Regions from separate parts of the Geobacillus sp. GHH01 genome, predicted to be linked through region 1. Evidence: riboswitches for the same ligand, from Rfam matches in the RefSeq annotation. Region 1 holds a riboswitch; each other region holds the start of a gene.
The links. Region 1 has a riboswitch for cobalamin ahead of GHH_RS09115 (ferredoxin). Riboswitches for the same ligand answer to the same signal wherever they lie in the genome.
Positions count from the first base shown of each region.

Region 2: linked by a shared signal. The riboswitch ahead of GHH_RS11585 (ABC transporter substrate-binding protein) and the one ahead of GHH_RS09115 (ferredoxin) in region 1 are both predicted to bind cobalamin.
Region 3: linked by a shared signal. The riboswitch ahead of GHH_RS04235 (ribonucleoside-diphosphate reductase subunit alpha) and the one ahead of GHH_RS09115 (ferredoxin) in region 1 are both predicted to bind cobalamin.

Region 1 is NC_020210.1:1,836,674-1,841,179, forward strand. Features, by position in the region: gene cobJ (precorrin-3B C(17)-methyltransferase) at 1-1,599, opposite strand, end outside; gene GHH_RS09110 (High-affinity nickel-transporter) at 1,601-2,308, opposite strand; gene GHH_RS09115 (ferredoxin) at 2,311-2,685, opposite strand; cobalamin riboswitch at 2,866-3,060, opposite strand; partial or broken gene GHH_RS09120 (S-adenosylmethionine--2-demethylmenaquinone methyltransferase) at 3,121-3,261, opposite strand; gene GHH_RS09125 (retropepsin-like aspartic protease) at 3,279-3,659, opposite strand; gene GHH_RS09130 (hypothetical protein) at 3,649-3,903, opposite strand; gene rraA (ribonuclease E activity regulator RraA) at 3,955-4,440, opposite strand.
Region 2 is NC_020210.1:2,357,995-2,362,500, forward strand. Features, by position in the region: gene GHH_RS11575 (adenosylcobinamide amidohydrolase) at 1-124, opposite strand, end outside; gene GHH_RS11580 (iron ABC transporter permease) at 121-1,155, opposite strand; gene GHH_RS11585 (ABC transporter substrate-binding protein) at 1,142-2,101, opposite strand; cobalamin riboswitch at 2,242-2,441, opposite strand; gene GHH_RS11590 (NUDIX hydrolase) at 2,511-2,978, opposite strand; partial or broken gene GHH_RS19735 (IS982 family transposase) at 3,101-3,509, opposite strand; gene GHH_RS11595 (GNAT family N-acetyltransferase) at 4,490-4,506, opposite strand, start outside.
Region 3 is NC_020210.1:824,363-828,868, reverse strand. Features, by position in the region: gene GHH_RS04240 (ribonucleotide-diphosphate reductase subunit beta) at 1-12, opposite strand, end outside; gene GHH_RS04235 (ribonucleoside-diphosphate reductase subunit alpha) at 87-2,444, opposite strand; cobalamin riboswitch at 2,499-2,694, opposite strand; gene asnB (asparagine synthase (glutamine-hydrolyzing)) at 2,897-4,506, opposite strand, start outside.

The DNA of each region.
Region 1 (4,506 bases):
GAGCTGGCCGGGATGGGCGTTGCGGCCGACCGTTTTCCCGCCCAAAAACAAATCAAATTTCCCTTTCCGGTACACAAGCCCGATGTCTTCGTGCACCGCGCCGTAGCACGCCATCCCGCAGCCGTTGATGCCAAGCTTCAACTCTTTCGGCAGCGCCATGCCGCCAAACCGGCGCGCCAATTCCTCCGCGTATGGAATGGCGTCTTTTTTCTCTCCATCGCAAAAATCACATGCCTTCACCGTCAGCACATCACCGACCGGCATCACGATCAGTCCGGCGTCAACGAGACGGGCCACAAGCCCATCTGGGTCCTCTGTCAACCGTTCGATTTTCATATAATGATCCGGTGTGTAGGTCATTTTTCCATCCATCCCTACCACTTCCGCAAGCACGATGAGCTGTTCCGGGGTGAACTGTTTATTGGCCACGCCCGGGCTCACCGCCGCTTCCAACAACACGACCGCCGTCTTTCTTGTTTTCCGTCTCTCTAAAGCGGCGAGCGCGTCTTCGGCTGTTTCTTTCACCCGTTTTGGCGCGGCGGTCGGCTGCCGTTTGGCTGTTTTTGCCAGCGGTGCAGCAAGCGGCGGCAAAACGGCAGCCAGCGGCGTTGGCTCGGCCTCCTTCGTGGCCGCGGCAACAGACGACGGTCGAACCGCGGTGGCCAAGGCGGTGAAAGCACGATCCTTCTGGTTGTCCCCGGCGAGGACAGCCGCTTCGGACGGTCCTGATGCCCCCGTGCTTCCTTCGTCCTCATCTTCCAGCGGTTTCGTCTGGTCAAGCGCCCACGGCTCCGCTTCTTTGCGCAGCCGTTCATGCGGTTTGAGCGGCTGGACGGCGGCTGCTAGTTGATACTTGCGCTGGTAGCCGCGCGGCGTGATCATCACGCCGTCATGGACGAATGTCGTTGAGTTGCCGATAATCACCGTCGTCAACATGCCGATCTCATGGTCAAGCATATGCGCCAAGTCGGTGAGGACGATATGCTGCCGCTCGCGGTACGCGCTTTTCACCAGACCGACCGGGGTTTCCGGAGACCGATGGCGGAGCAGGATGCGCTGTGCTTCCACAATCTGTCTAGTGCGCCGTCCGCTTTTCGGGTTGTAAAGCGCGATGACAAAATCGGCCGCGGCGGCGGCGTCAATCCGCTTTTCAATCAGCTCCCACGGCGTCAAATGGTCGCTCAAGCTGATCGTGCACGCATCGTGCATAATCGGTGCGCCAAGCAGCGCGGCGCACGAATGGATCGCGGAAATGCCGGGGATGACTTCGACTTCAATCGAGCTGTCTTTCGTCCACCCTTTTTCGATCAGCACTTCATACACGAGCCCGGCCATGCCGTACAACCCGGCGTCACCGCTTGAAATGACGGCGACCGTTTTGCCGCGCTCCGCCCATTTCACCGCCGCTTGGGCGCGGCTCACCTCTTCCGTCATGCCCGTGCTGATGATTTCCTTTCCGACAATCAGATCGCGCACAAGTTCGATGTACGTTTTGTAGCCAATGATGACGTCGCTTTCTTCAATCGCTTCCCGAGCCCGTTTCGTCATATGGTCGACGCTTCCCGGGCCAAAGCCGACAATGAGCAATTTGCCGCCCACTTTACAGCCCCCCTCTCCATATCTCGATTATCATCGACATCCCTAACCATATGCTGTAAATCCCTGTGACCGCACCAAGGACATAAAACAGTCGTTCCCGCTGCTTTGCTTTCCAAAATCCCCACGATAATCCAGCCGCTGTAGCAATCGTCGCAATGAGCAAGCCGGCGACAAACAGCACAAGCTGAAGGACAGCGGCGCTCACACGCACTTTTCCGACCGCGTGGGTGATAATGGCTAGCTGGGTCGGGCTTTCGACGCCAATGCCATGAATGATGCCGATGATCAAGGCGCCAGCCCAACCAACATGCGAAAAAGAACGGCAACTGTCCATTTCCCGCCTTCCCCGCAGCCATCGAGTAACCGTATGGCCGAACTCATAAAGGAGCTGAAACCGGCTTTTCACCTCACCCCGCCGAAAAAGAGAAAAAAGCATCATCCCGCCAAGAAGCACAAGCGTAACGCCAACTAAGAGCTCAATGGCGGCGGCTGACGACTCGGGAAGCCGGGCGCCGACCATGAGCGCCGCCACCCCCATGACAAACACGATTGCTCCGTGTCCAATAGCGTACATGATTCCGAGCGCCAACTGCTGTCTTCGCCGCGACTCGCTTCCGACCATATCCGCAATGGCCGCGACATGGTCGCTGTCCATCCCATGACGCATGCCGAGAAATATCGCTAACATTACATAACTGGCCCATTCCATCATTACGTCCTCCTCTTTCGAACGCCAATAACCGACTCCGTCCCACCAAGACGGGTCAACCCGTCTTCACGGTATTCATACGTCGCCCACGCGCGAAGCGGCTCGCCGTTTTGCAAATGGCGATGGACGACCTCTTTTGCCTTCTCCGGTGTCATCAACCGGTACCAGACGCCATCCGGGTAGACGATCATCACACACGCATCTTGACAGCGTCCGTTGCAGCGCGTCCTTGTTGTATGGACAGCGTCGTCAAGCCCAAGGCGGGCGATTTCCTCGCGCACCGCGGTTGTCACGTCATCTCCGCCATGGCGGAGGCACGTCCCTCCGTTGCAAATGAGCACATGATGCTTCATTCCCCGCAAATCCCACGTCGCCACCAAATCCCCCCTTTTGCTAGAATGGTAGAATGAAATGCGGCAGACGGACGGTTTTTCGACAAAAGAAAAAGCACCTCTACAGCAGAGGTGCAGAAAAATGTATACGAAAGCCGTAAACGGCCCAAACAGGGCCCCTAAAGCCGTCATTCTCCCGCACGTCTGCCTATAGTCCCGTAGGCATCCGTCCGATCCAAACAAGGCAGGTCTCCTGACTTAGGATCATCGCTTGGCGGCGTCTTCCCGAAGCATCCTTCAGTGACTTGTTGCCGCAAAGCTCTCCATCACAGTGGCGGGCACCGTGCCGGATTTTCACCGGGCTTCCCTTTTCACCCAAGCCCTTAAGCAGGCTTAGGCACCTTGTTTGTCTTACCGCCATATATGCGCTGTCATGGAACAAGCATCCGTTTTCATCGTAGTACAACCAATGCGTTGCCGTCAACCGTTTTTTGCCGACAAATCTTTGTTGGCGACGACAACGCCGTCCGCATCAGCGTACACGTACGCCCCTGGCTCCCAGCGGACGCCGCCAAACTCGAGCGCAACGTCGCGGGCGCCTTTTCCTTCTTTTTGGCATTTCGAGCGGGCGTTCCATTTCAACCAGAACGATACATCTCCAACTTGTCCAGGTCTAAGACAAATCCAGCGCCCAGCAATATATCCAATCCTAACAAACCGTTAATCCCCTCATAGTCCATCCCGCTAAAATCAATTTCATACTCTCTTAGCTGGAAAGAATCTAGCTGAATACAGTCTAATTTTTTTGTAAACGCGTACTCTTTCCCACCGATTCCGTAATAAGCCACAATACGATCGCCCGGCTCTACCCGCAAATGAATATCTTCTACTGCATTTTGAGAAATCACTGTTTTCGCCGCACCAGTATCAATCACCATATTATGAATCAACTTAGACCTTCCTTGATAAACGATTTCGATCGATGCAAACAGCAAGCCTTCACGATATTCAATCTGCATAATGAAATTTCCCTCTCAGGCCAATCGCTCCCCGAACTTTTAAAACAATCTCCTTGTGGCTAGTATGATAAACAAGCTGATTCCCTTTCGATTGCAGCAACTCACGAGTTGCATCCTTGTCCGAAACCGTTCCGATAACAGCCACCTCTTCAATGATTTCTTGATCTCCCTCTAAATGGGACTTTAATACTTGTAATTTCACAAATTGATTTGGATACAATGAACGCACTTCCTGCCATTCCATCTCCATCGCCTCAACCTGTTCGTTGTATTGAACGAGACTCGACCGCAGCCGTCAACCATTTTTCGCCAACAAATCTTTGTTGGCGACGACAACGCCGTCCGCATCAGCGTACACGTACGCCCCTGGCTCCCAGCGGACGCCGCCAAACTCGAGCGCAACGTCGCGTGAGCCTTTTCCCTCTTTTTTGCTTTTCACCGGGCATGTGCCGATCGCCATCACGCCAATCGGCATGGCGCCAATTTCCGCTGAATCGCGGATGCAGCCGTGGATGATGACGCCAGCAAGCCCCCTCTCGCAAGCGATTTGCGCCAGCCGGTCGCCTAATAGCGCGACGCGGCGCGAGCCTTTTCCATCGACCACGAGCACCGTCCCCGGCGGCACCGTCTCCAGCGCTTCTCGGACAAGGACGTTGTCTTCAAACACATCGACCGTCGCAATCGGCCCGGAAAATGCCCGCTTTCCGCCGTACGATTGGAACGGCAACTCGCATACTTGCAACTCGTCTAAAAATTGATCGCATAAATCGGCTGTTTTCATTGTCGCTCTCCCCTTTCATGTTTTGCATTCGCCGTCATTCGCCAAAATCCTTCTGCCTCAGCAGTT
Region 2 (4,506 bases), 520 kb from region 1:
TTCCGCTGCCGTTCGGCCCGACGATGCCAAAAAGCTCCCCTTTTTCCACGGAAAACGTCACACGATCAAGCACTTGCTTTGGTCCATACCGATGCGATACGGCCCGCACCTCGAGCATCATCATCCCATCTTTCGCTTCATTTTTCGGAAAAACAAGACGGCAAATAGCGGGGCGCCGATCAGCGCGGTGATGACGCCGATCGGCAGTTCGCGCGGTTCGATGATCGTCCGCGCCGCCACATCGGCAAGCACAAGAAACGCCCCGCCATACAAGAGCGACAGCGGCAGCAGCACCCGGTAGTTTGGCCCGCACACAAGCCGAACCATATGCGGAACAACGAGCCCAACAAAACCGATCGTCCCGGACACCGACACCGCCGCGCCGGTGAGCAGCGCCGCCGCCGTCAAAATGATGACTTTTCGGCGCGTAACATCAACGCCGACATGAAGCGCCGCCGCCTCGCCAAAAGCAAACGCGTTCAACTCGCGGCCGTTGGCGAGAAGCACCGCCGCGCCGATGAGAAAAAACGGCAACAAAAGCCCGCTGTATTTCCAGCCGCGCATCGCGACGCTTCCCATCAGCCATGAGATGATTTGCCGCAATTCTTCCCCGGTCAACGCGATCATGAGCGAAATGAACGCGCTGAAAAACGCGCCGAAGATAATGCCGGCTAAAATGATCGTCTCAACCGACATGCGCCGCTCCACAGCGCGAGTGAACGCCAAAACGGCGGCAAGCGTCGCCATGCCAAACAAGATGCTCACGACCGGCAGCGTAAACGTGCCAAAGAACGGCCATTGCCAGCCGAGAAAGATGACGAGCACCGCCCCGACCGACGCGCCGGACGAGACACCGAGCGTGTACGGATCGGCGAGCGCATTTTTTAACAGCCCTTGAAACGCGGCCCCGGCCAGCGCCAATGACGCCCCGACCAAAAACGCAAGCACGACGCGCGGCAAGCGGATCGCCATCACGATCGGCACCCAATCAGCCGGAATGTGGCGAGGCAGCGCCGCTCCGAACCATTCAGCCGCCAAAATGCGGACAATAGAAGAAAAGGGAATCGACAGCGATCCTGTCGATATCCCTACGAGAAGCGATAACACGGCCGCGGTGACGGCCAATATATACATCCACATTTTACTTGAACACATCCGGGTAAATGGCTTTGGCAAGTTCCTCGACCCCTTCGACAAGGCGCGGACCCGGTCGGCTTACTAAGTCGGTGTTGACGTCATACACCCGCTTGTTTTTCACCGCCGGCACGTCTTTCCAAGCGGCGCGCGCCAACACTTGCTTCGCTCCGCCGTATGTCGTGATGATGACATCCGGCTTATAGGCCACGGCTTTTTCTTCCGTCACCATCGGCCAGCCTTCCAAGCTGCCGGCGACGTTTTTCGCCGAAATCACTTGAAGCATCTCATCCATAAACGTCCCTTTGCCGGCCGTATAAATTTGCGGCGGCGGCGACACTTCAATCCAGACATTGGCCTGTTTGTCCGCCGGGATTTGTTTCGCTTTTTCTTTGATTTTCGCAAGCTTCTCTTTCATCTCATCAATCACTTGCTTCGCTTTGTCTGTCGTCCCGGTCGCTTTGCCGATCAAGTCGATGGACGCATATACATCGTCGAACGACTTCGCGTCATTCACGACAAGCACGGTGATGCCGGCGTCTTTCAATTGCTTGAGGCCATCGCGCGAGTTATGGGCGCTTGACGCGTGGGCCAAGACAAGATCCGGTTTGAGCGAAATGATTTTCTCGACGTTGAATTCCATGCCGCCGATTTTCGTTTTCGTTTTGACGTCTTCCGGGTAATTGTCAAAATCGCTGACGCCGACGATCTTATCGCCCAACCCCAACGCATAGGCGATTTCCGTATTGCTTGGGATGAGCGAGACGATCTTTTTCGGTTCCGCTTTGATCGTGACATCCTCGCCAAGCCCGTCTTTCACCGTCACCGGAAACGCCGCTTGTTCCGTTTTCGGTTCTTCTTTTTTCGCTGGCTGGGCGTTGCTATTGGCTCCACCGCTGCAGCCGACCAGCACGGCGGCCAGAAGGAAGAACACCGCCACCACCGCCGGCCATGTCCAACGTTTCATCCGTCATTCCCCCTTCAGTGATGTATGTACAATAAAAAACGCCCATTCCGCCTAAATCTGGGAATGAGCGCGAAACAGACCGCCAATGGGCACAACAATGCCCTATGCGACTGTTTCCGCGTCTCACCCCCCGAAGATTCGGAAACTGCGGCAAGCAAGGCAGGTCTACTGGCTCATGCTTCATCCTACTCTGAAGCCTTCCCGTACGGAAAACAGCGCAAGCCATCCGTCCGTACAGTGGCGATTTCATTTCGTCCGCATTGACAGTTGCGGGGACAGCTCCGGATTCCCACCGGATTCCCTATTAAGCCTTTTCGGCGCCTTGCTGCGAATGGATTCAGTTATGGGATATGGACATTTTTATAATAATGCAGCGTTTAGCATTTGACAACTATGAATTTACAGCACTTCACCTTCCCACTCTTGCAGATAATCGAGACGGATTCATGACCCATGCTTCATAAGGAACAGAGCATCCCCTTTTCATCGCATCGAGCACCCGCGATTTCAAATGCGGCCATGTCACATATTCATCAATATTCGACTCATCGATCAACACAAACTTCGCCTCTTGAATTTCCTCAGGCTGGGGAAAAACGTTTCCTTTCACATATGTCGCTTTAAATGCAATGTTTATGATATTTTTAGTTTCATTGTAGTACACGCCGCTGACCCCAATGAGACGGATGTCAACGCCAGTCTCTTCATGCACCTCACGATGAACGGCCCGATCGAGCGGCTCGCCCGGTTCAACTTGTCCACCCGGCATTTCCCACGTATCGGAGCGGTCATAGCTTTTAACAAGCAAAACCTCTCCCGTGTCATTCGTAATATAGGCTGAAACGGTGATAATGGCTTGTTGGTGTTTATCCATCAAGCTCTCCTCCTACATCGCGGAATGATCCTAGCCCTCTCCTGCAGAAAAAAAGCAGCTGCCCCATCTATACTGCCATCTTGAAAAAAATAAGGAAAATCCGTGGTGCTAGTTGAACATTAACGCCTCACGTGATGACACAGCGCAAGAGGGACAAGATCTCCACAACAGCATAGGCATGATGTTGTCCGTGCCTCGCTAGTTGGTGACGGATCTATTAGAAAAACTCTATTTAACGGAAAAACGGAGCAACCGACAACAACAGTTATATCGAGAGCGTTCAGGGAACATCTCCCTAGTGAATAAGTTTCCAATGACATACTGATACCCTGCTCGTTCCGAAGTAAAACAAAACAACTTTCCAAGAATATGAATGGCGATTATGACCCATTTCCTTGCTTTAACAAATGACGATTTCAGCGCTACAATACATTTAGAGCCGCCAGACAGTTGCGCTGATACCAAGAACAAGATCGCCGTATATTGCTTTTGAATTTCCGCTTGATCCGTTGTAAAATGAAGACGCTCTTGTATGGGATTTCTCCTTTCTAATGTTAGATGAGCACTTTCATTTTAAAAGGAGATTTTCATACAAGGACTATTTTTATGCTCGTCTGATTTTATCTAGCACCACGGGTAACTAAACATCATGCAATACATATCTTTTTATATATATTCAGAATTTAACTTCTTCTTATAATTGATAACGCGGTAAAAATAGAGTGTAAATTAAAAATTTCCAATAATGATTTATAATTGTACATGTAACAGATAGCAATGAAATCTATACCAACGCGGCTGCTCTACCCCGTTAATCTTTAATTGATCAAATATCCATTCAACGCATTATGGAGATCAAACAGACACTTTTCAAATCCAGTTTTCAAGAAGACAGCAATCACATAACCATAGGCACCTTTTGTTTCTCCACTATTCCAGCGGTTAATCGAGAAAACAAAAAGAATTCTCACTTGTTCAACCGTTCTTTATACCTTTAAACTAGTAATACCGAGTTGAAATGACCCATTTTGTTTGGAGATCATACTACAAGAATGTTTCAAAGGGCCGTACCATCCACCATGATCACTTTCAGAGATTAAACACATACATCGTTTAAGAGATGATGATGAACATCAGAAAATTCTTACTTTTGAAAGCATCGGCTGGTCCTTGAAAAGGTGGACAGATGAGAGACTCATAAATACATCAAAAATAGCAAAAACAGCGGAAGATGTTCATCAACTGCTACAAAGAATCGATCGTAAAGCACGTTTTCCAAAATAAACATTTAATCAATTACCTTTTTAGACACCTGTGATCTTCCCGCCACATAAGGTATTTCCAGAAAAAAGTTGATCGATGCATCGAAATAAAGCCTCTAAAAGAGGATCGATTTCATCGGTGTATTCGATCAAAGAATTGGAACTCTTGATAGTGTCACCCCTTTGAAGTTTTTTAGTAACTGTATATGATTCCCAATAAGAGTGGATTTTTTGTGTCCCTTTATTCATCCGTTATGCGTTTTGCAACC
Region 3 (4,506 bases), 1.0 Mb from region 1:
GCTGATTGTCATGATCCATTCCTCCCTTTCAGCTAAGCTTCGGCGTGAATCTTTCCCCGGAATCGGCAACGTCCGGGGGAAGACCGTCAGCTCGCGCAAGAATCGCACTCGTCGATCGTCCCCGATGTCGAACGCACGTAATACGTCGTTTTCAGCCCCGACTTCCACGCCGTCAAATGCAAATCGAGCAGCTCTTTTGCCTTAATCGTGTTCACGACGTAGAAGTTAAAGGAGATGGCTTGGTCGATATGGCGCTGGCGGGCGGCGTTTTGCTTGATGCTCCAGCGCTGGTCGATATGGTACGCCGATTTGTAATACCATGTCGTCTGTTCGTTTAAATCCGGCACCGTAACGGGAATCTTATAATCTTTCTTTTCCTCGGCGTACACTTTTAAGAAAATCGGGTCAATGCTCGCTGTACTGCCGGCGATGATCGACGTCGAGGCGTTCGGCGCCACCGCCATCACATAGCCGTTTCGCATCCCATAGCGGGCCACGTCTTGCTTCAGCCGATCCCAATCCAATTCACCGTGGCTTTCGTAGCCGCGCCGCTCAAAATAAGCGCCTGTCTGCCAATCCGATCCTGGAAACGCCGGGTAGCTCCCTTTCTCTTTGGCGAGCTCCATGCTCGCTTGAATCGCCAAATACGCGATCGTTTCATACAGCTCGTCGGCATAGCGGACCGCTTCGTCCGACTCCCAGCGAATGCCTTTTAACGCCAACAAATGATGCCAGCCAAAGGTTCCAAGCCCGACAGCGCGGTATTTTTGATTCGTCAGGCCGGCTTGCAGCACAGGGATATTGTTTAAATCAATGACATTATCGAGCATCCGCATTTGAATCGGGATCAGCCGCGCCAAAACGCCGTCGGTCACCGCCCGCGCCAAGTTGATCGACGATAAGTTGCAGACGACAAAATCGCCTGGGATTTTCTCAATGATGATCGTCCCATCTTTCACATATTGCCGCTTCGTCACTGTCGGGCTTTGGTTTTGCGCGATTTCCGTGCAAAGGTTGCTGCAGTAGATCATCCCGAGATGGCGATTCGGATTTTGCCGGTTCACTTCATCGCGGTAAAACATAAACGGCGTCCCCGACTCGAGCTGGCTGCGCATAATGCTTTTCATCACGTCGATCGCCGGCACTTTTTCTTTCGACAGTCTTGGTTCGTTGACACATTGCCAGTATTTCTCCCGAAAGCTGCCGCACCCTTTTTCCTCATCATAAAAATCTTCCAAGCTAAACCCCATCACCTTCCGCACTTCATGCGGATCAAACAAATACCAGTCGCCGCGCTGTTCGACTTGCTCCATGAACAAATCAGGGATGCAAACGCCGGTGAACAAATCATGCGTCCGCAGCCGTTCGTCACCGTTGTTGAGCCGCGCATCGAGAAACGCAAAAATGTCTTTATGCCATACATCCAAATAGACGGAAATGGCCCCTTTTCGCTGTCCTAACTGATCGACGCTCACCGCTGTATTGTTCAACTGCTTCATCCACGGGATGACGCCGGAGGAGACCCCTTTGAATCCTTTGATGTCGCTGCCGCGCGAACGGATTTTGCCTAAATAGACGCCGATGCCGCCGCCCGATTTCGACAAATTGGCGATGTCGGTGTTGCTGTCATAAATCCCTTGCAAGCTGTCATCGACCGTGTCGACAAAGCAGCTCGACAGCTGGCCGTATGACTTTCCGGCATTGGCAAGCGTCGGCGTCGCCACGGTCATGTATAAGTTGCTTAACGCCCAATACGCTTCCTTCACGAGCTCAAGGCGCCGCTTGGGTGGTTCATTCACCATTAGCGTCATGGCGATGACCAAAAACCGCTCCTGCGGCAATTCATACAGCCGCCGCTCATAATCGCGGGCCAAATACCGATCAGCGAGCGTGCGCAGCCCGATATACGTAAACAACAAGTCTTTGCCTGGATCAAGAAATGAGCCAGCCGTCTCGATCTCTTCTTTCGTATAACGCTCAAGCAATAGCGGGCTGTACACCCCTTGTTCTGTCAAAGAAACGATTAATGAATAAAAATCACCATATCGCTCGCGCGCATCGTACCCGCGCTGCCGCGCCGCCTCGCGGTACAGTTGCTGCAAATACAGCCGGGCGCACACAAATGTCCAGTCCGGCTCCTCCTCACTAATATACGACAGCCCTTCCAAAATGGCGGTTTGATACAGCTGCTCGAAGGTGACCATCTCTTTTCGGCTGAGAAGCTGCCATACACGTTCTTCATATTCCTCGAGCGACAAACGGACAAAGTCTGCCGCCGCCTGCTCCACCAACCTAGCAAACTCCTCGCGCGAAAATGATTTCTCTTTTCCTTGATCATCGACAACAATAGACTTCGTGGACACTGTCATTCGTTTCCCCTCTCCTCCATAAAAAAATCCGCTCGGGCAGGCGAGCGGATGAAACGACAGACGGAAAAAAGGCATACGAAACCCTTTTTCTTTTCCCCTATCGTTTCATCTTCTCACACCCCGAAGAACATGAAACGTTCCAAGCAAGGCAGGTCTCCTGACTCGTGCATCGTCCTACTTTGGGGCCTTCCCAGCGGCGCGCCGAATGGCTCTTGCCGCCAGTGGCCATCCCATTTCGTCCGCACATACAGTTGCGGGGGCAGTTCCGGATTCACACCGGATTCCCTATTAAGTCCTGATGGACACCATTGCTTGGCGCAACGATATATAGTTGTTTAAAAAAGAGAACAAAACAATATATAGTAGATGATCATCCTGATGGAACAAGCATATACCAAAACCGGGAGAATTGCAAGAGTGGGAGAAAGCAAATTTTCTCTTTCGCTTCGCCAAAGGCAAGGAAACTGTCCGCACCATCGAAAAAGGCGTTCTAGGTGTCGCCCTTAGAACGCCCTGTCGTTTCCCTGCTACGCCTCCAAAACAGACGCTGGCCGCTCCTCGTTTTGTACGGATTGAGCAAAATCGTACTTCTTTTCCACATAGACTTGATGCCAAACCATAAACGCCAAGACCGTCCACAGCTTGCGGCTATGATCCGCCTTGTGGCGGGCATGTTCATCCAGCAGCCGATAGAGCACGTCCTTATGGAACAGATGATCAGTTTCGCTTTCGTTGATGAGCTGTCTCGCCCAGTCATACATTTCGTTTTTCAGCCAGTGGCGAATCGGCACGGGAAACCCTAATTTTTTCCGGTTTAACACATGATCCGGTACGATGCCCTCGGCCGCTTTGCGCAAAATATATTTCGTCGTGCCGTTGGCTGTTTTCATGTCAGGGGCGATTTGCCTAGCAACCTCAAATACCTTTTTGTCTAAAAAGGGAACGCGCAGCTCAAGCGAATGGGCCATCGTCATTTTGTCCGCTTTGACTAAAATATCGCCCCTTAGCCATGTATGAAGATCAATATACTGCATCCGGTTGACGGGTGGGTAATGAAGCGTTTCGCGGTAAAAAGGAGCCGTCACCGCCGTATATTCGCGCCCCTCTTGGTACGTTTTGAGCAACGCCGCTTTTTCCTTTTCGCTATAGATTTTCGCATTGCCGACATACCGTTCTTCAAGCGGCGTCGTTCCGCGCTCCAAAAAGCTTTTTCCTTTCATTCCGTCCGGAAGCATCTTCGCGATCACCCGCAACACCGCTTTTACGATGTTTGGCATGCGCGCAAACAGCCGCAACGACTCTGGTTCGCGGTAAATGTTGTAGCCGCCAAACAGCTCGTCCGCCCCCTCGCCGGAAAGCACAACCGTGACATGCTTTCTCGCCTCACGAGCGACAAAATACAGCGGCACAGCCGCAGGATCGGCAAGCGGATCGTCCATATGCCACATAATTTTCGGCAGCTCTTCCATATACTCCTGCGGTGAGATGACATAGCTAATGTTGTCTACCCCAAGCTTCTCTGCGGTTTCTTTTGCGACATCGATTTCACTGAACCCTTCCCGCTCAAACCCGACGGAAAATGTCTTCAGGTGCGGATGGAATTGTTTCGCGATGGCGACGATGAACGATGAATCAATGCCTCCCGACAAAAACGCACCGACCGGCACATCGCTGCGCATATGGACGTTGACCGAATCAAACAGCGCATCGCGGATTTGCTTGACAAGCTCCTCTTCCGATTGGCGAATGGGCTCGAAGGATGCCTTCCAATAACGATGAATGGTGAGCGGTTTTCCGACTTTTTTCTTGAGATAATGCCCCGGCTCCAGCTTGTAAATGCCGGCCGACATCGTCAGCGGCTCAGGGACATATTGGAATGTTAAATAATGCTGCAGGGAATCACCGTTTGGCGATTCCTGTCTGAGGGCCAGCAAGATGCTTTTCTTTTCCGAAGCGAAAAATGTGCGATCTCCTTGCTCCGCATAAAAAAACGGCTTAATGCCGAACGGATCCCGCGCCGCAAACACCGTTTTCTCTTGCTTGTCCCAAATGACAAACGCAAACATCCCGCGCAGCTTTTCGACCGCTTTTTCTTTTTCCGCGCTGTAAAGGGCAACAATCACCTCGGTATCCGAAT